Regions from separate parts of the Brevibacillus sp. AY1 genome, predicted to be linked through region 1. Evidence: riboswitches for the same ligand, from Rfam matches in the RefSeq annotation. Region 1 holds a riboswitch; the other holds the start of a gene.
The links. A riboswitch is a leader RNA that binds a small molecule or an ion and turns the genes downstream of it on or off. The one in region 1 is predicted to bind S-adenosylmethionine.

Region 1 (14,850 bases):
CGCCAGGATCAGAAAAAACTCCTCCTGAAGGCTGTGACTGTGATACTTCGTGCTTTTTGCCCCTGGCTGCACCTTGTCGATATTGACATAGAGCTTTTCACTGCCGGCAGCATCCCCTAGAAAAAGGGTACACATCTTCTGATCATCATCGATATGATCTTCTGGCAAAGCTTCTATATTACACAGCTTGATCAACTGACCATCACCTTGCCCAAAAAGGATCGGAGTCTCTCATTTGTCGGATTTTCAAATACCTCTTCAGGCTTTCCTTCCTCCATGATGACTCCCTGGTCCATAAAAATAACTCTGTCCCCCACCTCACGTGCAAAGCCCATCTCATGGGTGACCACGATCATGGTCATTCCTTCTGTAGCCAGATTTTTCATAACAGCAAGCACCTCACCCACCAGCTCCGGATCAAGTGCGGAGGTTGGCTCATCGAACAGCATGACTTTGGGATTCATCGCCAAAGCACGAGCAATCGCCACGCGCTGCATCTGTCCGCCTGACAAGCGGTCCGGATAGACATCGGCTTTGTCCTCCAGGCCTACCTTCTTCAATAGCGCCAAACCATGCTTGCGTGCCTCTTCCTGCGCGGTTTTGCGCACTTTGATCGGTGCCAGCATCACATTTTCCAGCACCGTTTTGTGTGGAAACAAATTAAAGCGCTGAAAAACCATTCCTACGTCTTCGCGCACCTTGTTGATATCTACCTTGGGATCAGACAAATCATGTCCGCTCATGATAATCTGGCCGCTGGTCATTTCCTCCAACTGATTAAGGCAACGTAAAAATGTACTTTTTCCTGAGCCAGATGGGCCGATTACACATACGACTTCTCTTTCTTCGACCTGTGTGGTTATGCCCTTCAATACCTGTAAATTGCCATAATTCTTCTTCAAGTCCTTTACCTGGATAATCATGGCATCACCCCCTGCAAATCGTCTACTTTTCGCCTATCTCCTATATATTACATGAATATTGCCGCAATTGCATGAAATGGGAGCAAAAAGAATAACCGGAAGCAACTCACCTCCGGTTTAAGCTGTTTTGCACAGCCACTATCCTTTTGCCGTCAGATTACAGTCACCCTGGCAAGAACAAGTCGTACAAGTCAAGTCATGCCTTTTTCTCTCTTTTTGCTGGACAGGAAGTGAATCAACCGAGCCGAATTGAGGACGACCAGGACAGATGTGGCATTGTGGACAAAAGCTCCTCCTACAGGCCCAAGGATTCCGGCCATCGCCAGAATGACCGCTATGGCGTTGATCACGCTGGAGACGATCAGGTTCTCGCGAATGACCCGAAGCGTTTTTTGTCCGAGCTGTACGACATCTGCCACCTTGGACACATCATCGTTCATGATGACAATGTCAGCTGCTTCCGCTGCTATCTGTGTTCCGCCAGCCCCCATCGCAATCCCCACATGCGCTGCTGTCAGTGCAGGCGCATCGTTAATACCGTCACCGACCATCCCGACAATATGCCCTTTTTGACGATGCTCTTCTACACGTTGATACTTCGCCTCCGGAAATTGTTCTGCATAGACAGTCGTCACCCCGGCCTGACGCGCAATCTGACTGGCCGCCCCCCTGTTGTCTCCGGTCAGCATCGCAATCTCGCCCACACCATTGAGCCGCAATCGTCCGATCGTATCCCGCGATTCCAGACGAACGCGGTCAGCCAAAGAAATCATTCCGACCAGCTTGCGGTCACGGGCAACGAAAACCGCCGTATGTCCAGCACTCTCCTGCTCTTCTCTCATCTGCGTCAGCTCTGCTGTTTCAATCCCCTTGTCCGTGAAAAAGCGGCGATTCCCTACCATGACTTCATGACCGTCGATTTGCCCCGACACACCATTCCCCGGGTGAACGAGAAAGGAATCCACCTGCGGCAGCTTGATGCCTCTGTCTTCCCCTGCCTTCACGATGGCGTGTGCGACTGGATGCTCCGAGTGCTGCTCCAGCGCCGCGGCCAGGCGCAACACATCCTCAGCCTGCTGGTTGTGCAAGCGAGCTACTCCGGTTACCTGCAATTTTCCTTCGGTCAGTGTACCTGTCTTGTCAAACAGCAGAGCATTGACCAGACCGATTTGCTCCATTGCCACGCCACTTTTGATGAGAATCCCATGCTTGGCTGCACTTCCGATACCTGCCATGATCGCAGTCGGCGTAGCCAATACCAATGCGCAGGGACAGAAAACGATGAGGATGGTAACCGCTCGAACCAGATCACCTGTGATCATGAACATAAGAATAGCCAGGATCAGACTGCTGGGAACAATCCAGGCTGCCCAACGATCCAACAGGCGCTGTACAGGTGCCTTGCGTTCCATCGCTTCTGCCACGAGACGGGTTACCTTGGCAAAAGTCGTTTCGTCACCAACTCGCTCCGCAACGATCTCGATGACGCCATTGGTGTTCAACGTCCCCATGAAAACCTCGTCACCCTGACGCTTTTCTACTGGCAGCGATTCCCCCGTCAATGCTGCCTGATCAACGGCTGCTTGACCGTGATGGACGACACCATCCACTGGCACCTTCTCACCCGGTTTGACCTGAACCACATCTCCCTTGACGACCTTTTCCAAAGCTATTTCTACCCAGCCGTGCTCACGTTTGACCATCGCCGTCTGCGGAACCATCTGTACCATTTCCTCCAGTGCAGATGCAGCCTTCGCTACAGTACGGTTCTCCAACCACATCCCGATCATCATGATCAAGGCTACTTCCCCTGCAGCAAAAATTTCACCGATGCCTACAGCAGCTACGATTGCAATCGTCACCAGCACATCACTGTTGATCTTGCGTTCCATAAACAGCTCCTTGCTCGCCGCCCAAGCGATCGGAACCCCGCACAAGAGCACGGCTATCCAAGCCAGGTCACCCCCCCAAACCTCCCCGTACAGCCAACTGCTCAACAAACCGATTGCAGACAGAGCCATCGCGATTTTTTCCATCAAGACAACCATCTCCTTTTTTTCTCTCGTTGAGAAAGAGAATCAGACTTATTTCTCCCGTAAAAACAGTGGAAGCTGCTGCCCGAAGGCAACAGCATCCTAATTGATAATGATTATTCCTATCTTTACCTAGGTGAATATTTTTGCGCAAAGCCAATAAATTTATATTAATTCTAATGTAGACCTCTTTCTTCGTCAATCCTTTTTTTGGCGTTTCGCATGTGTAACTCTAACGATTGCTGCTCATGCTAAGACCTGAGGTGACCTGTATGGAACGCAAACAATGGATCGCTCTTATCATCGTCTTTTCCGTTCTTTTGGCTGGGCTTATCGTAGAAGGGTTTGCTAGCACGACGGATAAACTCGCCGACCACCCTGGCTACTCCTGGGATGAAAATATTGTTTCAGGCGTCGGCAGCAGTAAAATCGTGCAGCTGTTTGTAACTGGAGTCATAACGGGACAGCAGAGCGCGGCAGCCACTGTGGTTCGCTACTCCCTGGTGGACGGGACAGACGCTGGGTAAAATCATCATGGGTATTCGCGTGATACCGGTTGGTGCGAAACGCCAAACGTTATCCATCGGTCAGGTGCTCGTGCGTGAATGGATCGGCAAGCCGCTTTGCTCGCTTCCATTCGGACTGGGGTATATGTGGGTTGGCTGGAACAAGAAAAAACAAGGATGGCAGGATCTGATCGCCCATACGTTCGTGAATCGAGAAAAACGGCATTAGGTCTATACATAGCAAAAAGACTCGCCTCCAGCTCATACCTTGCATGGAAAGCGAGTCCTTTTTCGCAATAAAATCATGTAAGCGCTTCACCGCAAAAAGAAGATTCCACTCTATGTGGTCGATCCATTTACTTTGTCTGAACCTGAGGTGCGGCAGGAACAGGTGATTTGGCATCCTCTTCGGCAAAAAACGGAATGACAAACATGCTGATGACAAAAAATACGACCCAGATGATCCCTCGCTTGAAAATACATGGAGTAAACATATGGAGCAACCCCTTCCACCATTCATTCTCTATATATCTACGCTTCCCTACCTGCCGCCCGTTTATGCTTCTTTTTGGCACCATGAACAAATTGTCGGACAAAACCACTAAAAAAACGGCACCTCCCCTGTCTTTTACAGGAAAAGTGCCATTGCCCATCCTTTACTCTTTCGATTAACCATGCTTTTGCAATGAAATCGGTATCTCTTTTTGTGCCGCTGAAGTCTCGCGATGGACCAGACACGCGATAGCAAACGCCAGCAGCTGCGCTCCCATCAGCCAAAACATCGTCCACGGCTCCCACGCCTGCATTAAAAATCCATTCAAGCCTGGAGCCAGAATGCTCGCTACCCCAAAATTGATACCGGCTATGATACCCACCGTAGGGATCATGGAAGCAGGCAAAATGTCCGCCGCGTAAGCCAATCCGAGCGAGTAAAAAGACCCCACAGCCGCCCCGGCGATTGCCAGCATCAGCATCATGAACCAGACATTTTCTCCCGCAACCGGGAAGAGGAAGAAAGCCGCAGCTCCGACCAAAGCGCAGACAAACATGACCTTCTTGCGTCCAATGCGATCACTCAGCATACCAAGCGGCATTTGCAAAATGATGCTTCCTACGATAAAGGAGGGCAGGATCAGGGAAGTCCATTCCAGTGACAAGCCTGTGCGCAAGGCGTAGATGGGAAAGCTGCCATTTAGCGACGTTTCCATAAAGCCGTAAAGAAAAGGAGGAATCAGCGCCAGCCAAGCGATGCGCAGAACTGCCACGTACTTGTTCTGCTTTTTCTCCGTCTGTTTGATTTCCTCTGGGAAGTCATTCTTGATTCGGGCCAACAGCGCGTAGGCGATGACGTACAAGACAATCAACGCTCCAAATGGCACCCATACCCCGAACGTCAGCAGGTTTAAACCCAAAGGTCCTATCGCAAAGCCAATTCCGAATGCCAGACCGTAAATGGACAGATCCCGACCGCGGTTCTTCTCCGAGGTGATCTTGGTCACCCACATCTGGCTGGCGTAATGCAAGCTGGAATCGCCTACGCCCATCAGAAGTCTCAGAACAAACCAGACGGTGAGCGAAGAAAACATAGGGACGAGAAGCGTCGATACGGTCAACAGCACTAGTCCCCAAAAAATCGTATTGCGGTACCCGATGCGGCGCAAGGGGATCTCCAGCCAGGGTGAAACCAGTACAACTCCGATATAGAGGGCAGTCGCATTTAACCCATTCACGACAGTCGATACGCCCTGCTGCTCCAGCATGACAGCGAGCAGCGGAATCGTCAGTCCTTGATTGGCCCCTGCGACCGCCACGACGACGATCAACACCCAAAAGGTGTAGCGAGATGATTGCATGGTGTTGAACCTCCACTTGGATTATCCATTTACTGTAGCAGACAGACCGCCTTGCTGGAGCTGGTACATTTTTCGATACAGTCCATCCTGCCCCATCAATTCCTCATGCGTGCCCCGCTCCACGACTTCACCACGAGACAGCACGAGAATCTGATCCGCATGTTGAATCGTAGACAGCCGGTGCGCAATGATGAAGGTCGTCCTTCCGCGGGACAATACGTGCAAAGCCTCCTGGATCGCAGACTCGGTCTCACTGTCAATACTGGCAGTCGCTTCATCCAGAATCAGGATCGCAGGATCAGAGACAAGTGCCCGGGCAAAAGAGATGAGCTGTCGCTGGCCAGCGGACAACGTCATCCCCCGTTCTACTACCGGTTCGTCATAACCACCCGGCAGTTTTGAAATAAAGGCATCTGCCCTGACGGCCTTGGCTGCTTCTCTGACTTGTTCGTTGGTGATGTCGTCGTTGTACATGCGAATATTGAAGCCGACGCTCCCAGTAAACAGGAACGGATCCTGCAGGACGAGGCCGATATGACGGCGAAGCGACTGAATATCCATCTCGCTCATTGGTGCATCATCAATCAAAATGCGTCCTTGGGTCACCGGATAGTAGCCCAGCAGCAGATTCATCAAGGAGCTTTTTCCAGAACCCGTGTGTCCAACCAGCGCAATCGTCTCTCCCGGCTTGGCGGTGAACGAAACGTCTTTCAACACGTACTCCTCACCCGAATAAGCAAAGGAAACCTTGTCGAATACCACTTCTCCACGCGGTCGCGCGATCTGTTCTCTCGCGCTAGCGACCTCTGCAGGTGTATCCATGATTTCAAACACGCGCTTGGCCGATATATTCGCCTGCTGCAGCTGTGACAGGCGGTTCATGATCATGTTGATTGGCTCAAAAAAGCGCCCCATGTAATCCACGAAAGCGAAGAGTGCCCCGAAAGAGATGGCACTGTGGAAGGAAGCAGAGCCGTAATACCAGATAATGATCGTCAAGGCGATTTTCCAGATCAGGTCAACAGCCGGGCGCAGGAGAAACGACTCGATGTTGATTTCCTTCAGCTTGACCTTGAAGTACTCCTCGTTTACCTTTGAGAATTCCTTCTGGACACCTTCCTCTCGACGGAAGGCTTGCACGATCGTCATGTTTTGAATCATTTCGTTGATCATCGCATTCATGTCAGCCAGCCTCGCACGAATGATCGTGTAGTAGCGGGAGCTGTATTTGCGATAAAAAATGACCAGCAAAACCAGCAGCGGCACTGTCAAAAAGCAGAACAGCGCGAGCTCTGGCTGCAGGATGTACAGGGCAATCAAGATGCCGATCAAATACAATCCGTTTTGCACAAAGGTAGCCAGCACGCTGACGTACAGCTCGCGTATCGCCTCGGTATCATTGCTGACGCGGGAGACGAGAGAACCCACTGGCGTCTTGTCAAAGAAAGACACCGGCAGCTTTTGCAAATGAATAAACAGCTTCATCCGCATCTGCTGGATAATGCGCTGCGCGATGGTTTGGAGCCATAAGATCTGAATGTAATTAAAACCCGCTGACAAGAGGATGAGTGCGCCATACCCGACAGACAGCCAAATAATCGGCTGAATATCACCTTCGTACATCGCTTTGACCTCATCTGCGGTCAAGCGTATCCCTGCTACGGGCTCCGACTGGTTGACCGTTACTTCTACGTGCTGACGGCCATTCTCCTCAGTCGTCGGTACAATGCTCTTTTCCCCGTTCTGGTCCACAGGTCCAAAGACCAGATAATACGTGGTTCCTTCCGCCAGCACCGTCGTCTGATGCTCCTTGGCGCCCTCCGGTGTTTCTCCGATGGAGGGCAGCCGATCCTCCCGCACATAGTACTTGCCTTCCACTTCTACGGCTTTTTCAGCACCGGCCGTTGGTTCCTGTGCAAACTCATACCAGGCCTTTTGGATCGACAGGATGTGATTGTCGATCATGACCTTGGCCAAAAAAGGACCTGCCAGCTCTGCACCCGTACCGAGCAACAGCAAGAAAAGCGCTCCTGCTATCTGTTTTTGAAACGGTCTGGCGAAATCGACCAGCCGTTTCCACACGCTATGCCCATTCATGAAACGCTCTCCTTCCTATTCCTGGCCGACTACATCCTGTTCCATCTGCTGGCGGCGATACTGCTCAGCGTACCAGCCACCCAGCAACATCAGCTCGTCATGCGTACCGCGTTCCACAATCCTGCCCTCCTCGAGCACGAGGATCAATTGGGCATGCTGGACAGCAGACAAGCGGTGGGCCGTAATAATCGTTGTTTTTCCTGCGCGCTCCTGGCGCAGATGATGCACGATCCTCTCTTCCGTCCGCGCATCCACAGCAGAAAGGGAGTCATCGAGAATGAGAATATCTGCATCCATCAGCAAGGCTCGTGCAATCGAAATACGCTGCTTCTGTCCGCCTGACAGGGTAACTCCCTTCTCGCCTACCATCGTCTCAAGACCCTCGCTGAACTGCATGAGATCGCGTCCCATTTCAGCCAGCTCCAGCGCACGAAGCACCTCCTGCTCAGTCGCTTCAGGCTTTCCGAATGCCACATTCTCCGCGATCGTTCTGGAGAACAGCAAATGCTCCTGTGGCACATAGCCGATTTTGGCACGCAGCGCATCAAAGGACAGTCTCTCGATCGCTACGCCGCCAATGAAGAGGGCATCATCCTGCATGCGGTATTGATGCAAGAGAGAACGGCACAGCGTCGATTTTCCGCTTCCTGTGCGCCCCACGATCCCGAGCGTTTCTCCTTCACCGAGTGAAAATGAAAGATCCTGCAAGACAGGCTTGCTCGTACCCGGATACGTAAATGTAAAATGGCGGGCTTCAATCGAATTGCCTTTTGCTTCCGTGACAGGCTGATTCGCCTCATGCACATCGGGCTCCTCGATCAGCATTTCGGACAAACGCTTGAGGGACGCGCTTCCCCGCTGTACGACATTGATCAGCCAGCCAAAGGCAAACATCGGCCAGATCAACAGGCCCAAATACAGGTTGAAGGCGACCAGATCGCCAAGTGAGATGGAGCTGGTAAAGACGAGATACGTCCCATAGCCAAGCCCGATTAAAAAACTGAACCCGATAATGATCGCGATCGTCGGATCGAATAACGCATCGATGCGTGACACGTTTACGTTTCGTTCCAGCGTTTTTTCGCTGACACGGCGAAAGGCATCTACATCTTTGTCTTCCTGCACAAAAGCGCGCATCACACGAACACCCGAAACGGATTGCTGAACGTGATCGTTCATCTCGCCAAATGCTTCCTGCGCCAAGTAAAAGCGTTCGTGCAGCAGTCGTCCGTAATAAGCAGTCGACCAGGCCAAGAACGGCATCGGGATCAGTGCTGCCAATGTCAGCTTCCAATCGATCGTAACCATCATGACTCCAAGCGTGAGTACAGTCATAAACAAGGAATCTACCAAGGTCAGTACACCCATGCTTGCCGTCTGTTCGACTGCCGGTATATCGTTGGTCGCGATGGCCATCAGATCGCCGCTTCGTCTGCGCTGATAAAAGGAAGGTGTCATGCGCGTCAGATGGGAAAAAAGGCGCTCACGCAAAGTCCGCTCCAGAATGAGTGCTCCGCCATTCAACAGATACCGCCATATAAATCGCATCACGTATAAAGCGATACCCAGCGAGAGCAGGATCGCGACCGACTCGGTCAAATGGGCCGTCGTCAGAGAGCCATTGCGAATCGAGTCTACCGTCTCACCGACCAGACGCGGCGGCCACAGCATCAAAACATCAATTAAAAACAGGAATGCGATACCCACTGTGTACCGTTTCCAATGTGCTCGAAAAAACCAGGATAAGTCCCGCAGTATCTGCATGCTAATCACCTCTTTACAAGCCAAATATACCTGCCTATCCACCCAGAGATGGAAATAATCCTCTGTCGAGGCACCATCAGGGAAGAGTGACATCGAAAAAGGGGATGCGTAATCGCAACCCCTTTTACCGCTTTCCTCATCGTAATTTACTGAATTTTCCTTGTCAATCCATTTTACTTGAGCGGAATTCTTCCCACTCCGAGCGCAGCATACTGTACACGGCGTGGTCGACGAAATGGTCGTAGAGGAATTCGTTTCTGCGCAGAACTCCTTCCAGCTGAAAACCCAGACGCTCTGGAATCGCCCTGCTTTTACCATTTTCAGTTGCCGCTTGAATCGTCAGCTTTTCCATTCCCCAGGAACCAAAAACCAGCTGATCCATATACGAAACCACCGCCTGGGTCATCAAACCATGCCCTTGAAATTGGGCTCCGAGCCAGTAGCCCAGCGATGTTTTTCTGTTTATCCAGTCCAGATTGTGCACGCCCAGCGTTCCAGCGAGTCTTCCTATATACCAGATCCCGTAATGCGTACCCTGATTATTGTTGTGCTGGTTGATCGTCATCTGGATAAAGCCGGCTGTATCCTCCACTGTTCTCGTGTAGTCCAGCCAGGGCAGCCATTCGCGCAAATACTGGCGGTTGGTATCGGTCAGCCAGAACATTTCCTGTGCATCGGAAGGCTCCAGCTGTTTGAGATACGATTCTTCTGACAACGGTATTACTCTCATCCAAATCCCTCCCTATTTCTATGTACATTCTTTCAAGCACACTTTTTCCTCTGAGAGTGAATTTGTCTCTATTCCTCCTCGGGAATGGGAGTCTCGATACCGTTTAGAATGACATGAGGGGTAATGACAGCTGTGAGGGAAGCCGCCACCGGACAATACCGCTCTGTTTCCAGCTTTACTGCCTGCCAGATGCGAGACGGTGAGAGCTCTCCCTTTACATGAAAGATAAGATCGACTTCTGTAATCGCATGGGGCACCTCCACTTCACGAATGCCATCCGCCACGATTTCGAGGGATTCCAAAGGCTGACGCATCTTTTCCAGCAGCTGCGTCACACCTATGCCGATACAGCCTGTCAGACCGACAAGCACCAGCTCAAGTGGACTGTTTCCTCCACTCTCACCACCATACGCTGGACCTGCATCCATCAGAACGGGATAGCCACTCGGTCCCTTCGCTTGGAATTTCCGCTTTCCCAACCATTCCGCCTTTACACTCATACGTTTTTTCTCTGCTGTCATTGCATCTGCACCCCTTTTCCTTTCCATATTGCCCTATATGAAAAAGCGCCCACCTCTATGGCTGGTGGACGCAGGCTGTCAGTTAGGATTTGCTTTTTCCGATCTCTTCCGGTTTGTAGATTCCTGTCTCGGTCACGATCGCGGTAATGTACGGTGCTGGTGTCACATCGAACGCAGGGTTGTAGACCTTGATATCGTCCGGTGCCACCTGTTTGCCCAAACCGTGCGTGATCTCCTCTCCCGGACGTTCCTCGATCGGAATATCTGCTCCGGTAGGGGTCTCCAGGTCGATGGAAGAAAGCGGGGCTGCAACGTAAAAGGGAATGCCGTGCGCCTTCGCCAGTACCGCTACGCCGTAGGTACCGATCTTGTTGGCTACGTCGCCATTGGCTGCCACGCGATCCGTACCGACGATCACAGCTTGCACCTTGCCTTGGGACATCACCATGGCCGCCATGTTGTCACAGATCAGGGTTACATCGATGCCAGCTTGCTGCAATTCAAAAGCGGTCAGACGAGCACCCTGCAAAACAGGACGAGTTTCGTCCGCGTATACCTTCAAATCCCAGCCTCGCTCCTTTGCCAAATAGAGGGGCGCAGTCGCTGTACCATAGGCCGCAGTCGCCAATGCCCCGGGATTACAGTGTGTGAGAATCCCCATCCCGTCTTCCAATAAAGTAAGCAAATGCTCACCAATTGTCCGGCAGACCTCTGCGTCTTCTTTTTGAATCGCCAACGCTTCGTCCAGGACGGCTGCTTTCAGTTCCGCGACAGACTTGTCGGCATTCTGCTGGACGCGCGCCTTGATGCGGTCAATCGCCCAGAAAAGGTTCACTGCCGTAGGACGGGAGCTGCCCAGATATTCCGCCTGTTTGCTAACATCAGACCAGAAAGCCTCAAACGTGGTAGCCTCGCTGTTGCGGATTCCCAGATACAGTCCATAAGCTGCAGCCATGCCGATCGCCGGTGCTCCTCTTACCTGTAGGTGGCGGATCGATGCCCACACCTCTTCAGAAGTGGTCAATTCCAGGTAGATTGTTTCTACGGGCAATTTCGTCTGGTCCAGCAGAATGAGCGCATCGCCTTCCCACTTGACTGGCGTTAGTTGTGTACTCGTTGTCATACTGTCGCTGCCTCCTGATAAAATCTTGCTGACACGGTACGGACAATGTCCGTGATATCGGTCGATTCGCCGACGTTGCCGCGCTCCAGAATCAGTGCCTCTCCGATGGCGAGTGCCAGGCGTTCCGCTTCTGCTCGCACCTTCTCATCCGCAATTTCATTCAGGTCTGCCACGCCGGCAAGTCCGATCACGCGTCGCAGCACCTTGCAGCCCGCATAGCCAGCTGCATCCTGGATCAAGCGCTTGACGTAGCTCTCCCACAGACCTTCCACATGGGCGCTGCGCTCTTTTGCATGCTTGTGCCACAGCTGAACGAACTGCGAAACGAATTCGTTCCAGACATCTTCTACCGTTTCCAGTAGATATTCGCGGTACGACTCCCTTTCTCCTTGATCTTTCTGCAAGCCGTGCTGACCTGCGTAGTTGAGCAGAAGATTGGCAATCACCGCTCCGATATCAAAGCCGAGTGGACCATAGTAGGCGAATTCCGGATCAATCGCTTTCAGACTGGTTTTTGTAATAAAAATGCTGCCTGTATGCAGATCGCCATGCAGCAGCGCCTCTGCACGTGTCAGGAAATCATATTTCAGCTTGGCGATCTCCAGCTTGAGCGGCTTGTTGTGCCAGATCGCTTCCACTTCACGGCGAATCAGCGGGTTAAAGTTGTTGGTTGGAGCATTTTCGTACGGGTCTGTAAAGACAAGATCTTCCGTAATTTTGCACAATTCTGGATTGATGAATCTTCCGACAAGAGCCTTTTTCTCATATGGATGCGCCCCCAGGTCCGAGGTGTAGAACAGGGTGTGCGCTAAAAATTTGCCGATCTGCTTTGCAAAGAGAGGATAGCGATTGCCTTCAATCAAGCCTTTTCGCATGATGACATGGTCTCCGACGTTCTCCATGACCGTCAAAGCCAGCTCGGAATCAAAGTGATACACCTGCGGCACCAGCTCCGGAACCAGTTTGTACTGGATTTGCAGTGCTTCACTCTCAATCCGCGCGCGGTCCAAGGTCAGCGGCCATGACTCTCCAACCACCCGTGCGTACGGCAATGCCTGCTTCACAATGACGCTTTTGCCCGTCGCATCCTCGCGAATATCGAACACCAGATTCAGGTTTCCATCGCCGATCTCTCGACTGGACAACTCTGCTCCCTTCGAAAATAGACCAGGTATTTCCTTCACATACTGTACCGCCTCTTGTTCTGTCAGCGCGCGATATGCCATGATTTTATTTCTCCCCTCTAAGCAATTTATCGTATATCATAAGCCGACTGGTTCTATTACCCAGTCTTGCGATCAAACGGAATAGCCCATGCAAAAAAACCTCTTTTCTCGAAGAAAAGAGGTCGTAATCGTACACGTAGATGAAAACGTGCCCGTCTCCCCCTTATCTTCCAGACCACTTTTGTTTCTGCAGGAATTAGCACCGTGCACGTCGCTTTTTCTTCAGTCGCAGTAACGACCAAATCACGCGTCATGTCGGTTGCCGGGTATCATCGGGCCAGTCCCTCCACCTTCTCTGGATAAGGTATCCAACGTATGCAATTTTGATTAGTTTGAATCATACAACCACGCTATTGACTATGTCAACACCTTTTTAGCTCGAATGTGCGCCTATGCTCTACCAACTATTCTGCGTGCCAGAAGCAGCGGGACGCTCCCAGTTCCACCAGTCTACTTGACCCAGAAAAGCAGCCGTGATAGAAGTTTCCTCCTTCAGCTTGAGCAGTTCCTTAGTCGGTCCTGTTATCACCGCGCCGTAGATGCCTACCCCATTCTCCTGCAGGTACTGATAGCGCTCTTGGATATTTGGCTGACCCCACATTAGTCCTCTGCCGACAGCACGGCTCAGACGCTCCTGCTCCGCCAAATACTTCATCTCCGCCACGTACGCCGCTGTTCTTCGATTGCCCTCAGCATTTACTTGTATAGGAGCATTTCCGTAGTCCAAACTCCGTTCAGAAAATCCCCAGATTTCTCCTGCCGAGAGAATCACATTGCCCTCACCTCGGTCTGCCTGTTTCAGCTCTTCTCCTGTATCCACAGCTAACCATACCGTTTCCTGCTCGTAGTCTGGCACATGGCGAGAGATCAGGCTGTAATACTCCTCGTAAGTAAGCAAGCGGTCAAAGGAGATGGCCAGCTGGGAGACTGTACCCTCCGGCAGTTTTTCCATCGCCTTCCACGCTGGAGTCCGCAGGTATTCGGTCTCTTCTGGCGTCATGGCCTCAGATGGAAAACGGAAAAACAATTTGACATCTCTGACGCCATTCGGCCATTTTGGCTGAGCGCTGACCAGCCACAGGAGGTTGGTGCTCTCGATCTTCCCTGCATTTTTCTGATCCGCCCCCACTTGTTCACGCAGCTCCATCTCTATATTCCCGTACAACAGGCCGATCTGCGAACCGCTGCTCCCCGCAGTAATACCCGGCTGCGTAAAGTTGACCATGCTTCTCGTCACCCGTAACAGCTCATCGTACATGCTCGTGCCGATCCAGGTATTGACTGCAAATAGCAGGACGCCTGCCAGAAACGCGATTCCCAGCGTGAATGCTGAATTTCCCAAGCGCATTCTCCATTTTCCCCGGCGTAGAATCCTGCTCTGCTTTTCCTCAGGAAGACTGATTTGCGCCGGCTGCTCCGGCTCCTTTTCCTCCCCGAGCAGCAGGTGTTCCAGCTTCGCAGCGAACGCCTCGTCCTCTGCCAATTCTTCTTGCAGCCTCTCCTTATCCTCGTCCGTCAGCTCACCGCGCAAATAGGCAAGCAGCCGAGCGTCCCTTTTGTCAAACTCCTTGTTCGTCATCCGCCTTTTCCCTCCACAACTTGCGCATCTTTTGTCTTCCCCTAAACAGTGAACGTTTCACATCTGCCAGGCTAATCCCCAGCACCTCGGCGATTTCCGCGTAGCTAAATTGCATGGCAAACAACAGGATCACTTGTCTTTGCCGTTCGGGAAGCAGCTCCAGATGAATCTGGGCACTCGCCCACATTTCCTGCGAGACGAGGGCTTGTGCCGGGTCTGTAGCCAACTGATCCTCTCTTTCCGGCAGCTGCTCCATGTATTGCAAAGGGCGGCTGGACTGCTTGCGATGCCAGTCCACGAACGCGTGGTATGCCACCTTGAACAGCCAGGGCCGCACCTTTTCCCCGTGGTAGTCGTCCAGCGATAGAAAAGCGCGAAAAAACGTTTCCTGCGTCAGATCCTCTGCCTGCCGCGCATCCCGTGTGAGTCGGAAAAGATAGCGGTAGATATCATTTACGTGCATCCGGTACACGTCTTCCAAGCCTACTTTCCCAA
Region 2 (14,850 bases), on a different contig from region 1:
TCATTGCCAGCAGCAGCCCGGAGTCGTGCTGGTTGATGCTCTTCTCCAAGATAGGGCAGGGCCAGATAGCGCAGCTCCTCATCAGACAGCTGCTGAAGAAAAGCCAGAAATGCTTCCAGATCAGAAAATGCCTGGACATGAAGCAGCTGCAGGAGTGTTTTCCATGTGTTGTGCTCCTTCGCATAGGCCACTTCCGTGTGAACGTCAGGGGGGAGGTCAGCCAGCAGCTGATGCCAGTACTCACTTGGCTGTTCCAAAGTGGGGTGGATCGAGTCATAGGTTGCAGCAGCGATTCCCAATGCAGCTTCAAATAGCGGGGAATGCGACAGCTCTACCTGATAGGTGGTACGGCTGATACCCATGTTTAACCGTTTCATTGGATCACTCTTTCAGTTGGATTCATTTTTGATATTCTAAAATATTCGAATGATATATTCAATATTTTTAGGAATAGAGCATTTGATTGTTGGAATCAGGCCGTAGCTCGAACCTACCATGCTGCAAGTGAAACATTTGAAGCTGGGTATCGTAAGAGAGATATTATGCGTGAAATCTGGGAGGGAAATGCGGCCGATGGAGTCAAAAGAGTCATTGATACAGTCTTTGAAAGAAGTGGAGGCTTGGGAGAAGGGACAGAACGATTTGTGGTTCTGGGAAAAGCTCGGAAGGCTTCCTTTTGTCCTTTTGGACCGCATTACGCCAGCCTTCGTGAGGGAAAAGCTGGGCTTGGCCGTAGACGAAATGACAGCATTTCTCGAAACGGGTGGAACCTATCTCGTGCAGGACGAACCCATTTACAACAGATTTCGCAAGCGGATGAAGGAGGGGAGCTCCTCCAACATTGGAGTGGACGAGATTGCAGCAGCGCCGCTCTCGATGATGAACGAGGTAGCGATGGAGCTGAGGGAATCGCGGGCAACCTTCGCCACGGTGCAAGGAGCGACGACAGGGATCGGCGGGATTTTTACGCTGGCTTTGGATATTCCTTTGCTGATCGGGACATCGCTGAAAGTGTTGCAGGAAATGTCGCTCAGCTACGGGTATCGTCCGGAGGAGAAGAAGGAGCGTCTGTTTGTGGTGAAATGTCTGCAGTTCGCCTCGTCAGATATCGTGGGGAAAAAAGCGATATTGGCCGAGCTTTCGCACTTTGACGATCCTCATGCACAGAAGGATGTGATCGCGCAATTGCAGGGCTGGCGTGAAGTCGTCGTGACGTACACGGAGAATTTTGGTTGGAAAAAGCTGTTTCAAATGGTGCCGATCGCAGGAATTTTGTTCGGGGCGTATTTGAATCGCTCCACTGTGCAGGATGTGGCGGAAGCGGGAATGATGCTGTACCGCAAACGGCGGATACTGGAGCGCATGCGAGAGATTGATCGGAGCGAAAGGGACGACTCGACGATCTCACCGCAATGAAAGGCGATTTGATGTAAAAAAGGCCGGTTCTCAAGTAGAAATCTACTTTCGAACCAGCCTCATTTTTGTGTGAGAGATTAAACAGCACTTACGGCAACAGCTTGTTTCAATGCCTGTTCCAGATCACCGATGATGTCGTCGATGGCTTCTGTTCCGACAGACAAGCGAATCATGCCAGGCGATACGCCTGCCGCAACCTGCTCGGCTTCTGTCAGCTGCTGGTGTGTCGTGCTGGCAGGGTGAATGATCAACGACTTGGAGTCACCGACATTTGCCAGGTGCGAGAAGAGCTTCACGGATTCGATCAGCTTTTGACCTTCCTTCACGCCACCGCGGATACCAAAGGTAAGAATCGCGCCTGCGCCTTTTGGCAAATACTTTTTCGCCAGCTCATATTCAGAATCGGATTCAAGTCCAGGATAGTTGACCCATTCCACGTCAGGGTGAGCAGCCAGGAAGCGGGCGACTGCCAGCGTATTTTCGCTATGACGTTCCATCCGCAGATGCAAAGTCTCCAGACCTTGCAGGAACAGGAAGGAGTTGAATGGTGCGACGGCTGCTCCGATATCGCGTTGCAGCTGCACGCGCGCCTTGAGAATATAGGCCAACGGACCGAGTGCTTCGGTATATACAACACCGTGATAGCTGGGATCTGGTGTCGTCAGGCCAGGGAATTTGCCGTTGGTCCAGTCAAATTTTCCGGAATCCACGATGATGCCGCCAATCGCGGTACCGTGTCCGCCAATGAATTTTGTCGTGGAGTGAACGACGATGTCTGCGCCGTGGTCAAATGGACGGCAGAGGATGGGTGTGGCAAAAGTGTTATCGACGATCAAAGGAATGCCATTTTCATGTGCTACAGCAGAGATGGCTTCCAGATCAGCGACGTTGATGCGCGGGTTGCCGATTGTCTCGACGAAAACAGCCTTTGTCTTTTCGTTAATCAGCGCGCGAAAATTTTCTGGGTTGGATTGATCCGCAAATACAACCTTGATACCCAGACGTGGCAATGTATGCGCGAACAAATTGTAAGTACCGCCGTACAGGCTGCTGGAGGCGACGATTTCATCCCCGGCCTGGGCGATGTTGAGAATGGAGAAGGTAATGGCTGCCTGACCGGAAGCAGTAGCGAGCGCACCCACGCCACCCTCAAGCAAGGCGACACGTTTTTCGAAAGCGTCCTGAGTCGGGTTCATGATGCGCGTGTAGATGTTGCCCAATTCCTTGAGCGCGAACAGATTTGCTGCATGCTCCGTATCGCGGAAGACGTACGAGCTTGTTTGATAGATAGGAACCGCTCTGGAGCCAGTGACGGGGTCTACCTCCTGGCCTCCGTGTACAGCAATCGTTTCCGGTTTCCATTGTTGTTGATCTGACATGGTCATCTCTCCCTTTTTCTGTGGTAAAATGGGCAAAACGGTGAAAATAAAACAAAAGCCTACTTCTGGGAAGAAGAAGGCTCCGGCTATACCGTACGCAAACATTCATCTCCCAGAATCTACAGATTCGATCCTGCAGGAATTGGCACCTCGCATTTGACATGCAGGTTGCCGGGCTTCATCGGGCCTGTCCCTCCGCCACTCTTGATGAAAATCGTGAGTTTTCGTATTAATTATCACAATTGTATGAAAGTGATACTCTTCTGTCAATTAAAATATTAGTTTTCATAGTGGTTTATGTGGCATTTGATTAAGTATAGGAAGGAAAGGCTGTGAACGCTTATGAGCACGAAGAAACATGGCAAGCTTCGGATCGCCTATCTGATTCCGAATATCGGCTGCTACCTGATGATTCTGTACATCGGTTTCTTCATATTTCAAAACGCCCGGGAGCTGGAGGAGATCGGTCAGTTGGGCATGTGGCTATTGATGCTGATCCTGCTTACACTGGTAAGTCTCTACGGCTCGTATCGGATCGCTACGTGGATCAAGCAAGGAAAAATATGATTTCGGAGCCATAGAAAAAAGAGGAGAGCAGCTGATCTGCCTCCTCTTTTCTTTCATGACGTTAATTTGTAACGCTTTCGCCTTTGCTCGTTCACAAATACTTTGCCGATGTAAAGGGATTCGCCCTGCATTTTGTGCTAAGCTTCACCTGAGTTCATCTGTTTGAAGTCGCCTTTGTGAAGTGTCGTTCAGTTAGAAAATAAAACGTGCATATGTTATGATGAAGCAGGAAAAAATCGATTGCGTAATCGTACATATAGGGGGATTTCAGGATGAACGAACAGGTAAAAGAAATAACTCCACAAGAATTGCTGGAAAAGCTCGAAGCAAAAGAACCGGTGCAGGTTATTGACGTTCGTGAAGTGGATGAGTGGAATGCTGGTCATATCAAACAAGCGAAGCTGATTCCGCTTGGATTCTTGCCTCATCGAGTGGATGAGCTGGATAAAAATATTCCCGTAGTGATGGTGTGCCGCAGCGGTGCGCGCAGCCACAGAGCGACCGAGTATTTGAGCGAAATGGGCTATGATGTAGCCAATATGGTCGGTGGCATGCTCGCTTGGCCGGGAGAGAAAGAAGAATCCTAAGCAAGACGTGTACGCACGTAAAATGCGGCTGGCATGAGGAGAGGTGTGAAGCCGCAGGGAAGAGCATGGGGAGGCAATACTCGTGAGTGAAGGTGCAAAGAAAGAATCATCTGTTCAAAAACACTGGTTTCCAGTATTAGCTGGTGTGCTGATTTTGGCGATTATCGGGATCTTTGGTTACCAATACATGCAGAAGACCCAGATTCCGGTCATCAAGGCATTGAATGATTTCACATTGGACAATATTGACGGCTCGAAGTATACCTTCTCGGAGAGTGCGGGCAAGGTGCGATTGGTTGAATTCATCTTCACCAATTGCCCGGATATTTGTCCTGCGACGACTTACAATATGTCCCAGCTGCAAGAGCAGTTGAAGGAAAAGGGATTGTTTGGGGACAAGGTAGAGTTCCTCACCATTACCTTTGATCCGGATTATGATACTCCAGAAGTGCTGCAGCAGTACGCGGAAAAATTCCACGCTGACCAGAGCGGCTGGAAGTTTTTGCGCGGCGACAATGCAGCCATTGAAACGGTCACTAAAGACTTTGGGATGGCTGTCATGAAGCTGCCGGATGAGAATTCGCCGTCTGGGTATTCGATTACCCATACAGCCCGTATGTTCCTCGTCGATGGTGATGGCAACATGCGTCAAGCCTATGGCATGGCAGCGGACATGGATATGGATTTGATGATGAAAGAGATGTCGATCCTCGCAGATTAGGATAAGTTGACAGTCCAATCGGATGTTGCGAACGCCCACTTGCGATTGCTTAGTAAAGCAAGAGCAGGTGGGCGTTTTGTGTCCCTTTTCTCATCAAAATGTAGGAGATAGGCCGAGATTGGCAAGACTAGATGAAACGAATGCCTTCCGGTGTGATACAATAGAGGTGGCATGCTTGGTTCGGGTTCCCAAAATCATGCACGATGACGTTAGGAGGAAAGAGTTTGAGCGACGTTAAGATTTTCGCAATGGGCGGCCTCGGCGAGATCGGAAAAAATATGTACTGCGTCGAGTACGAGGATGAAATCATCATCATTGATTGTGGGGTTAAATTTCCGGAAAACGAGATGTTCGGGATTGATTTGGTGATTCCGGATGTTTCCTATCTGGTGGCAAATCAGCACAAGATCAAAGCTTTGTTGCTGACGCACGGCCACGAGGATCACATTGGAGCGATTCCTTATGTGTTGAAACAAATCAAGGTGCCGATCTACGGCGGACGCCTGACCCTGGGCTTGGTCAAGGCAAAGCTGGAAGAGCACCGCATGCAAAATGACGTATCGTTGATTCCGATTTCGGAAGACACGGAGATCCCTTTCAATCAGTTGAAGGCAGCATTCTTCCGCACCAATCACAGTATTCCGGATTCGTTTGGGGTCGTTCTACATACACCGGAGGGCATGGTGATCCACACAGGAGACTTCAAGTTCGACATGACGCCAGTAGGGCAAACGACCGAGTACGGAAAAATTGCCCGGATCGGCGCGAGCGGAGATGTATTGGCACTGCTCTCTGACAGTACGAACAGCGAACGTCCTGGTTATACCATGTCGGAACGCACAGTAGGCGAAGGAATTCTGGAGGTTGTGCAAAAAGCGCGTGGCCGCATCATTTTGGCTACATTCGCATCGAACGTACATCGCCTTCAGCAGGTAGTCGATGCCGCACAGGAGTGCAATCGCAAAGTAGCTGTCATTGGCCGCAGTATGGAAAAAGTCTTTTTGATTGGACAAGAACTGGGTTATATTCAGATGCCGGAGGGTATGCTGATCGACATCAAGCATATTGACAACTACGCGGACAACCAGGTGCTGATCATTTGTACCGGCAGCCAGGGTGAGCCGATGGCAGCTTTGACGCGCATTGCTTCGGGATCGCATCGCACCGTCTCCATCTATCCGGATGACACGGTGATTATCTCTGCATCACCGATTCCTGGGAATACCATCAATGTAAGCCGGACGATTGATAAATTGTATCGCGCTGGCGCCAACGTCGTGTTGAGCCATGCTTTTGACATTCACGCCTCCGGTCACGGCAGCAGTGAAGAGCTGAAGCTGATGCTCAACTTTATCCGTCCACGCTACTTTATCCCAATTCACGGGGAGTATCGCATGCTGAAGACGCACTCCAAGCTGGCACAGCAGGTCGGGATCGAGGAGAGCAACATCTTCCTGATGGATAATGGGGAAGTGCTCAACTGCTCGAGGGAAAAAACCTGGATGAGCAAGGTACAAGCCGGTATCGTTCTGATCGACGGCAGCGGCATCGGGGACGTAGGCAATATCGTTCTGCGCGATCGCAAGCATTTGGCGGAGGATGGTCTGATGGTCGTGGTCGTCAGCCTCGACATGAAAAACTTCAAGATCCTGACGGGTCCCGACATCGTCAGCCGAGGCTTCGTTTACGTGCGTGGCTCCGAATCCCTGATTCAGGAAGCGACGCTGCTCGTTCGTCAGCGCCTCCAGGAAGCTTTGGAGAAGAAGATCAAGGAATGGTCGGAGCTGAAGTCGCAGATCAACGAAGTGATCAAACCGTTCATTTACGAAAAAACGGGGCGCAACCCGATGATCCTTACCATTTTGATGGAAGTGTAATCCTACACACTTCCGGATTCTCCTAATGGAATGAACGGGTTATAATAGTGGTAATGGAATTGAGAAAAAAAGGAGAGACTGCCCGATGATGTCTTATGAAGCATATATGAGCCAAGTGATCCAGCCCATGCGTGACGAGTTGACTCGCAATGGTTTTCAAGAGCTTCGCACTGCTGAAGAAGTGGAGCAAACCCTGCCAAATGCGAAAGGATTGACGCTGGTTGTTGTCAACTCCGTTTGCGGCTGTGCAGCAGGACTTGCACGTCCAGCTGTTGTTCATTCCTTGAACCATGCGAAAAAACCGGATAACATTTACACTGTGTTTGCCGGACAAGATAAGGAAGCGACTGCAAAAGCCCGCGAGTACTTCGAAGGCTATGCTCCGTCTTCCCCATCCTTTGCGATCATGAAGGACGGCAAAATCATGACGATGATCGAACGTCATCAGATCGAAAACAACGATCTGCAAACGATCTCCAACCTGTTGACCAGTGCTTACGACAAGTACAGTGAATAAGGCATAGGCAAGCTAAAAAGGCGCTCTGCAAGGGCGTCTTTATTATTTCCCACATATAGGTTGTGCATGAGTCCCTTCTATTATTATAATAAACATATTTGTTTAAAAAGTATAAGATTGAGGGAACTTGCGCTTGAAGCAAAAACTGGTGATTATTACAGGGGTTACACGCGGTTTGGGTCGGGCGATGGTGGAGCGGGCAGAAGGGGTGATCATTAACATCAGCTCTTATTGGGGACGTCATGGAGAGGGGATGGTTGCTCCGTATTGTGCATCCAAGTTTGCCGTAGAAGGTCTGTCCCGGTCACTGGCTCAGGAGCTGCCTAAAGGGATGGCCGTGGTGGCACTCGATCCGGGAGGGAGTATCGACACTGCGATGCTTCAGCAGTGTTCCCCGGGAGAGGTGGAGACAGCGCCTTCCCCCGAAGCGTGGAGCCGCGTAGCCGTACCGTATCTTCTCAAGATCGGTCCAAAGGAAAATGGCAAGTCACTTACCTGTCCCCGGGCCGTCTGAATAGGAAAAGTCGCTCATTCCCAAAGGGGAGGGCGACTTTTTGTTTTCGATGAATTCCTATAAGGATCGGACCTGATTCTGCCGATCCCGTTGCAAAAAGGCGTGAAGCAGACAGAGAAGCACGGCGCTAAAGGCAACGATGGTAGAAATCAGAAGACTGGACTGCACGCCACCCTGATCGTAGCTATAGCCCAAGGCCAGCGGACCCAAGAGACGACCGACTGTGGTAATCGATCCCACCACTCCCAGATAAAAAGGAGCCATGTCCCCCGTTTTTTCTGAGACAAAGGTGGGGATAGTAGGGGCAATCAACATTTCGCCAAACGTCGTAATGATCATGCCCGTAATAAAAGCTGCGTAGCTGTCGTGGAAGAACAGCATGAAAGCAAATCCAAGGCCGTAGGCAACGGCACTGGCGACGAGCTGGGCGGACAGATTTTGCTGCAGCAGGCGCTTGAACCAGGCAATGACAGGCTGACCTGCGAAAATGACGATTCCGTTGACCGTCCAAAGCCAGCTGTAAGCCGAGAGTGGCATGCCCTGACTGGTCAGATAAGGGGCTACACCCGTGTTCCAGACCGTAGTAGAGAAAAAGATAAAGCCGCCGCCGAGAGCCATGAACAGGTATACGCGATAGTTGAACAAAAGCTTGAGTGTCTCCAGACCAGTGCGTTTGACCGCCTTTTCGCCGTCTTTGCCGACCAGCTCCTGATGGGAAATATGTTTCATGATCAGGAAGAAGAACAGGGCGAACAAAAGTGTACTGATACTGTTGATAAAAAAGGTAAGCTGAAAGGAAATCGTGGCAATCAATCCGGCAAGCGCAGTACCGATTGCCATACCCATATTGTTGCCCACATAGACGACGTTAAAAATTTCACGTCGCTGCTCTTTCCAGCGAAATCCGATAAATGCCTGAATGGCAGGAGCGGAAAGATTGTAGGTAAAACCAAGACACATCATGACGGCTAAATAGACAGGCCAGCTATGAATCAGTGGTATTGTAAACTGAAACATGCCTTGCAGAAAGAGAGCCCCGACAATAAGCCGTTTTGCTCCCAGACGGTGAAAAAGCGTACCACCGACAAACTGGCCGACAATGCCAGCGATGGACTGAAGCATGAGAACAAAGCCAGCTTCTGTCATCGAACGGCCCAGAATCGTATGTACGTACAACGTGGTCAAGGGCCACATGAATGCACTGCCAGAGGCATTGATAAAGCTGGCAGTGAGGAAAAGCAATGCTTCACGAGGATAGCGGTTCAACAAAGAAAATGGCGAAACCATAGGAAGTCACACCTTTGCGGTAATATATTCTAAGTATAGAATTTTTTGTATACTTTGTAAATAGAAATGTTTAGTAAATAGTTATTGCTCACCCAAATAAAGGCTGCTCCGTGATGATTATATTCGAGTATACTAAGAAAAGTTGAGGGGGTGGACTCAAGCCCCACTTCGGCTTCAGCCCAAGGCTTGGCGGAGAACTGCTAACTACAGAATAGAAAGAGCTTAAAGGTGGAGTCGTTCTTGAAACGAGTATGGAAACGCGTATTTGTCCTGTTATTTCTCTGTATAGTGGCAACGACGGGTTATTACGGATATGCCTTTTACGAATTCTCACAAGGGATTCAGCAGCCCAATCTGGTAGATGAGACAGAAGCGCCTACTGGAGGCGGCCAGGAAACGAAGGCGGCGGAGATTCCGCAATGGGATGGCAAGGATCGTGTCAACATTTTGCTGATGGGTGTGGATCGCCGAGGGGTTCGCAACAGCGGATTGCCGCGTTCGGATTCGATGATGGTCGTGAGCATAGACCCTGAACGCAAGCGCTTTGACCTTTTTTCCATTTTAAGGGATACGTATGTTGAAATTCCTGAACACGGCATGTCGCGCATTAATGCGGCGGTCGTGAATGGCGGTCCGGAGCTGGCGATGAAAACGGTCAGTCATTTTACGGGCCTACCCATCAACCGGTATGTCATCACAGATTTCGAAGGCTTCAAGGCGCTGATTGACGCAATGGGCGGAGTGAAGCTGGATGTCGAAAAAAACATGTACTACCATGATCCGACTGACAAAGGTATGTATGACATCAACCTCAAGAAGGGTCTGCAGACCTTGGATGGAGACAAAGCATTGCAGTACGTGCGATTCCGTCACGATGCAACCTCTGACTACACCCGCACAGAGCGTCAACGCAAGCTGTTGGCTGCCGTAGCGGATCAGATGAAGCAGGGAACGACATTGATCCAGCTGCCGACGATCCTGAAAGAAGTGACGCCGTATATTCAAACCAACATCAGCTCCATGGATATGCTGAAGCTTTCATCCCTTGGACTCATGTTGAATACGGATAATCCGGGTAATTACCAGGTTCCTCCGATGGGAATGTTCCGCGAATCCAATCGTGCGGGCTCCGTTCTTATTCCCGACGTCAAGCAAGTGCAGGCGTTTATTCAGGAATCCCTCAATCCGCCTGTTCAGGAAAAGGAAACAGAATTGCCGAAGGATGGAGCACCAAATGACAACAGCACGCAGCATTAAGCGGGCTGTTGTTTTCTTTTGACATGGCTCTTTATATTTATTCACATTTGAATAAATATTCGTAAAACTTAATTAAATCATTTCAAATCCCATTCCCAAATCCGCATTTGTCGAGTATATTTTGGGGGCAGTGGGTTTTTTTAGATAAAGGGGGAAAATTTTAATGAGAAAAAATATTTCAATGCTGGCTGGCATTACCTTGCTGGTAGGCACCATTCTGGCTGGCTGCACGGGCGGCGGGCAAGCACCGACCACCCAACCAGGAGCGGTTCAGTCTCCTGATGCATCGGCCCCTGCTCCTGCAAGCAATGTGGAGCAAGTATTCCGTGCCAATCTGACGAGCGAGCCTTCTACTGCTGACCCGGGTCTGGCGAAGGATGCCACTTCCGGTACGCTGGTACGCGCGACATTTGACGGTTTGACTCGCCTGGATGGAGATTCCAAACCAATGAACTCCGTAGCTTCTGATGTGAAGCTGTCCGATGACAACCTGGTTTACACCTTCACGATCCGTGATTCCAAGTGGAGCAATGGAGATCCGGTAACGGCACACGACTTTGAATTTGCCTGGAAACGTGCCCTGGACGCGAATTTTGGTGCTGAGTACGCATACCAGCTGTACTACATCAAGAATGCTGAAAAAGTAAACAAAGGTGAAGTTTCTGCAGACCAGCTGGGTGTAAAAGCCCTGGATGATAAAACGCTGGAAGTAACGTTGGAAAACCCAACACCGTTCTTCCTTCAACTGACTGCTTTCTATACCTACTACCCAGTGAACAAAAAAGTGGTAGAAGCCAATCCGAACTGGGCGATGGAAGCTGCTACTCACGTAAGCAATGGTCCTTTCAAATTGACTGCTTGGGAGCACAAAAGCAAGATCATTCTGGAAAAGAACGAGCATTATTGGGATAAAGACGCTGTGAAGCTGGAGAAGATCGACTTTGCAATGATCGAGGATGACAACACAGCATTGTCCATGTTTGATAACGGCGAACTGGATTGGGCAGGTCAACCACTCGGCGGATTGCCTGTAGATGCAGTACCGGCTTTGAAGGACTCAGGTAAACTGGTTGTACATCCAAAAGCGACCATGTACTGGTACAAAATGAACACAACCAAAGGTCCTTTGGCTAATGTGAAGATCCGCAAGGCGCTGTCCCTGGCTGTAAATCGTCAGGAAATCGTGGACAACATCACACAAGTAGGTCAGGTTCCAACCATGGGAATGCTGCCACAGTCGATGATCATCAAAAAAGAAGGCTATTTCAAAGACAACGATGTAGAGACCGCAAAACAATTGCTGGCTGAAGGGATGAAAGAACTGGGTGTAACTCAGCTTCCAACGATCACTTTGTCCTACAATACAACTGACCGTCACAAGAAAATTGCCGAAGCGATTCAGGACCAATGGAGAAAGGCTCTGGGTATTGATGTAAAACTGATGAACAAAGAATTCAAGGTACACTTGGATGACATGCATCAGTTGAACTATGAAGTAGCACGTATCGGTTGGAACGCAGACTTTAACGATCCGATCAACTACATGGAAATGTTCCGTGACCAGAATACAGGTAACAACGACACCGGTTGGGAAAATGAGCGCTACAAGGAATTGCTGAAGCTGTCTGCAACTGAAAATGATCCTGCAAAACGGACCCAGCTGTTCGCGGAAGCAGAGGAAATTTTCATGAACGAGATGCCGCTCATTCCGCTCTTCACAGACGTGGACATCTGGGTACAAAGCGACAAAGTGAAAGGCGTACAAGTGGATGGACTCGGCTTTATCGACCTGAAATGGGCTGAGAAAGTAGAGTAGGAACGTCAATAATTAGATGATAAGTAAACAAAAAACAAAGGCCGCGAGAATAATCGCGGTTTTTGTATTTTTATTTCTAGAATAGGAGAGTATAGTAAGAGAACAATAAAATAATAATATTTAATGAATAAATAAAATTTTATTAAATCACTCTAAAACATGTTTAAAAATAATATAAAAGGATGTATATTGATAAAGGATTTAGAAAAGGGGGATTTAGTTGTATGAAAAAGAATGTGTTCGTGGCAATGAGTTCGATTCTCGTACTTGGTGCAGCACTTGCAGGATGCGGTGGCGGCAACCAAGCAGCACCAGAAAATAATTCAGGTAGCAACGCTGAGGCGCCAGCAACTGGTCCTAAAGTTCTGAAACTGAACCTGCACTCCGAACCACCTACAGCTGACCCAGGAATCGCGGAAGACTCTACTTCCGGTACTATTATCCGTGCAACCTTTGAAGGTCTGACCCGTACTGGTGAAGACGGTAAAGTGCATGAAGCTGCTGCGGAAAGCTATGAAGTTTCCGAAGACGGAACAAAATATACATTCAAACTGCGTGATGCAAAATGGAGCAACGGTGATCCAGTAACAGCAGGCGACTTCGAATTCGCTTGGAAACGCGCTCTGGATCCAAAAACAGCTTCCAACTATGCTTACCAGCTCTATTACATTAAAAACGGTGAAGCCTTCAACAAAGGCGAAGCTACAATGGATGACGTTGGCGTAAAAGCGCTCGACGATAAAACTTTGGAAGTAACGCTGCAAAACCCAACTCCGTTCTTTACTGAACTGACTGCTTTCTACACCTACTACCCAGTAAACAAAAAAGTAGTAGAAGCCAATGAAAAATGGGCAACAGAAGCTGCTACGCACGTAGGTAACGGTCCTTTCAAATTGACCACTTGGGAGCACAAAAACAAGCTGGTTGTAGAGAAAAACGAAAACTATTGGGATAACAGCGCTGTAAAAGTGGACAAGATCGAGTTCTCCATGGTTGAAGACGAGAATACAGAGCTGTCCATGTTTGACAACGGCGAATTGGATTGGGCAGGTGCACCTACAAGCGCGCTCCCAACCGATGCTATTCCGGCTCTGAAAGATTCCGGAAAAATGAAGACTCAACCAACTGCAGGTACGTACTGGTATAAATTCAATACAGAAAAAGCGCCTTTCAACAACGTGAAAATCCGTAAAGCATTTGCTTATGCGATTGATCGTCAAGGCCTGATCGACAACGTGCTGCAAGCAGGTCAGCTTCCAGCAACAGGTGCGGTACCACCATCCATGGCGCTGAACAAAGATGGCTACTTCAAAGACAACGATGTGGAAACAGCGAAAAAATTGCTGGAAGAGGGTATGAAGGAAGAGGGAATCACTTCTATGCCTACCGTTACACTCTCCTACAACACATCCGAAGGGCACAAAAAGATTGCAGAAGCGATCCAAGACCAATGGAAGAAAAACCTTGGCGTAGATGTAAAACTGGAAAACAAAGAATGGAAAGTTTACATCGAAGACCTGCATCAAGGAAACTACCAAATCGGTCGTATGGGCTGGTTGGGTGACTTCAACGATCCAATCAACTTCTTGGAGCTGTACAAGGATAAAAAAGGTGGCAACAACGACACCAACTGGGAAAATCCGAAGTACAAAGAACTGCTGAACCAATCCGCTCTGGAGCAAGATCCAGCGAAACGTTCTGCAATCTTGGCTGAAGCTGAGCAAATCCTGATGGATGAAATGCCAATCATGCCAATCTACTTCTACACGCAATCTTGGGTACAAAATGAGAAGGTTACAGGCGTAATCGTAGACGGTTTGGGTAACGTTGACTACAAATACGCTGATAAAGCTGAGTAATTTTAGTTCGACCGACGAGGGGTGCGCTACGCGCCTCTCGTTTTTTTTTATGCATATGGACAAATGACCAATCCATTCCGCGCTTCCTGACATAGAGTGAAAGGAACAAACTGTACCAGGGGGGATAGCTGTGGATTTGGGCAAGCTGATGAGCTTTATTCGAACGATTCCGAAGGATAAGCTGAAGACGGATGCTGGTTTGAAAGAAGTGATTCGCGACTTGGGGAAAAAGTCTGGAAAAAACTTTACTGATCAAGAACTCAATCGGTATGTGGCTCAGTTCAGAAGCATGTACAAGACAGAAAACGTGGGAAGTCTGTTGGATAAACTCTCCAAAAAGGGCATGAGCTCCAAAGAATTGGATAACATCAAGAAGCGCTTCAAATAAGGGGAGGTGACATTATCGCTGCCAAGGCAAAAAGAAAGAAAAAGCCGGCTAATCCCCAAGAGCATTTGGTGGAGATGATGAATAGACTTGCTGATTCCACTCATGTGAGCAACGAACAGATGATGCGGGAAATGAGCGAGGTGCGTCAGGAGCTGAAAGATATGAAAGAGCAACTGGGTCGACTCAAGGCAAAGCCCTCGGTCACCACGCAGAGACGCAGTATTCTCTTTCGTCCCAGAAGCACCGTTCCTGTCCGGGTTGAGCCGGAAAAACCGAAGCCGGTTCTTTCGCTGGAAGACCTGCTTCCACTGTTGCCGCATCTGAGCAGTGCGATTCCTCAACTGAAAAACCCCAAAGTGGCTGATTCGATCAAGGTTCTCTCCAATCCGGCTGTTCTTTCAATGATTCAACAATTTGTCGCTAATGGTGGATTAAATGCTTTGAAGCAGAAGCCGGTCACGCAGGTAAGTCGGCGTGAGCGACGCGGGCTGTTTCGCTAGTTTAAATACGCATAACTATTCGTGGCTGCCTTTCTTGGTTCTCAGGAGGCAGTCTTTTCTTTCGGCAAGTTCAAGAGCAGAAGAGAGACTTATAAAAAAGAATGCGATTTTTGTCGAGATTGGTACCAATTGACTATAAACTTTATGGTTCAACGAGCGTCTAAT

Region 2: another riboswitch for S-adenosylmethionine. It lies ahead of JZI27_RS14930 (homocysteine synthase); the one in region 1 lies ahead of mtnK (S-methyl-5-thioribose kinase).

Annotation. Positions count from the first base shown of each region.
Region 1 is NZ_JAFLPN010000002.1:238,029-252,878, reverse strand. Features, by position in the region: gene JZI27_RS04660 (cupin domain-containing protein) at 1-195, opposite strand, end outside; gene JZI27_RS04655 (amino acid ABC transporter ATP-binding protein) at 192-923, opposite strand; gene JZI27_RS04650 (heavy metal translocating P-type ATPase) at 1,115-2,959, opposite strand; gene JZI27_RS04645 (hypothetical protein) at 3,229-3,483, shown strand; gene JZI27_RS04640 (RDD family protein) at 3,491-3,691, shown strand; gene JZI27_RS04635 (hypothetical protein) at 3,819-3,956, opposite strand; gene JZI27_RS04630 (MFS transporter) at 4,131-5,315, opposite strand; gene JZI27_RS04625 (ABC transporter ATP-binding protein) at 5,337-7,412, opposite strand; gene JZI27_RS04620 (ABC transporter ATP-binding protein) at 7,428-9,176, opposite strand; gene JZI27_RS04615 (GNAT family N-acetyltransferase) at 9,340-9,906, opposite strand; gene JZI27_RS04610 (OsmC family protein) at 9,975-10,427, opposite strand; gene mtnA (S-methyl-5-thioribose-1-phosphate isomerase) at 10,510-11,550, opposite strand; gene mtnK (S-methyl-5-thioribose kinase) at 11,547-12,776, opposite strand; SAM riboswitch class I at 12,937-13,082, opposite strand; gene JZI27_RS04595 (anti-sigma factor) at 13,174-14,355, opposite strand; gene JZI27_RS04590 (sigma-70 family RNA polymerase sigma factor) at 14,336-14,850, opposite strand, start outside.
Region 2 is NZ_JAFLPN010000018.1:2,436-17,285, reverse strand. Features, by position in the region: gene JZI27_RS14940 (ArsR/SmtB family transcription factor) at 1-377, opposite strand, end outside; gene JZI27_RS14935 (EcsC family protein) at 574-1,416, shown strand; gene JZI27_RS14930 (homocysteine synthase) at 1,494-2,795, opposite strand; SAM riboswitch class I at 2,898-3,009, opposite strand; gene JZI27_RS14925 (hypothetical protein) at 3,138-3,362, shown strand; gene JZI27_RS14920 (rhodanese-like domain-containing protein) at 3,635-3,949, shown strand; gene JZI27_RS14915 (SCO family protein) at 4,032-4,670, shown strand; gene rnjA (ribonuclease J1) at 4,874-6,547, shown strand; gene JZI27_RS14905 (BrxA/BrxB family bacilliredoxin) at 6,633-7,064, shown strand; gene JZI27_RS14900 (SDR family oxidoreductase) at 7,198-7,578, shown strand; gene JZI27_RS14895 (MFS transporter) at 7,636-8,865, opposite strand; gene JZI27_RS14890 (LCP family protein) at 9,106-10,122, shown strand; gene JZI27_RS14885 (peptide ABC transporter substrate-binding protein) at 10,286-11,938, shown strand; gene JZI27_RS14880 (peptide ABC transporter substrate-binding protein) at 12,163-13,797, shown strand; gene JZI27_RS14875 (hypothetical protein) at 13,928-14,185, shown strand; gene JZI27_RS14870 (hypothetical protein) at 14,263-14,685, shown strand.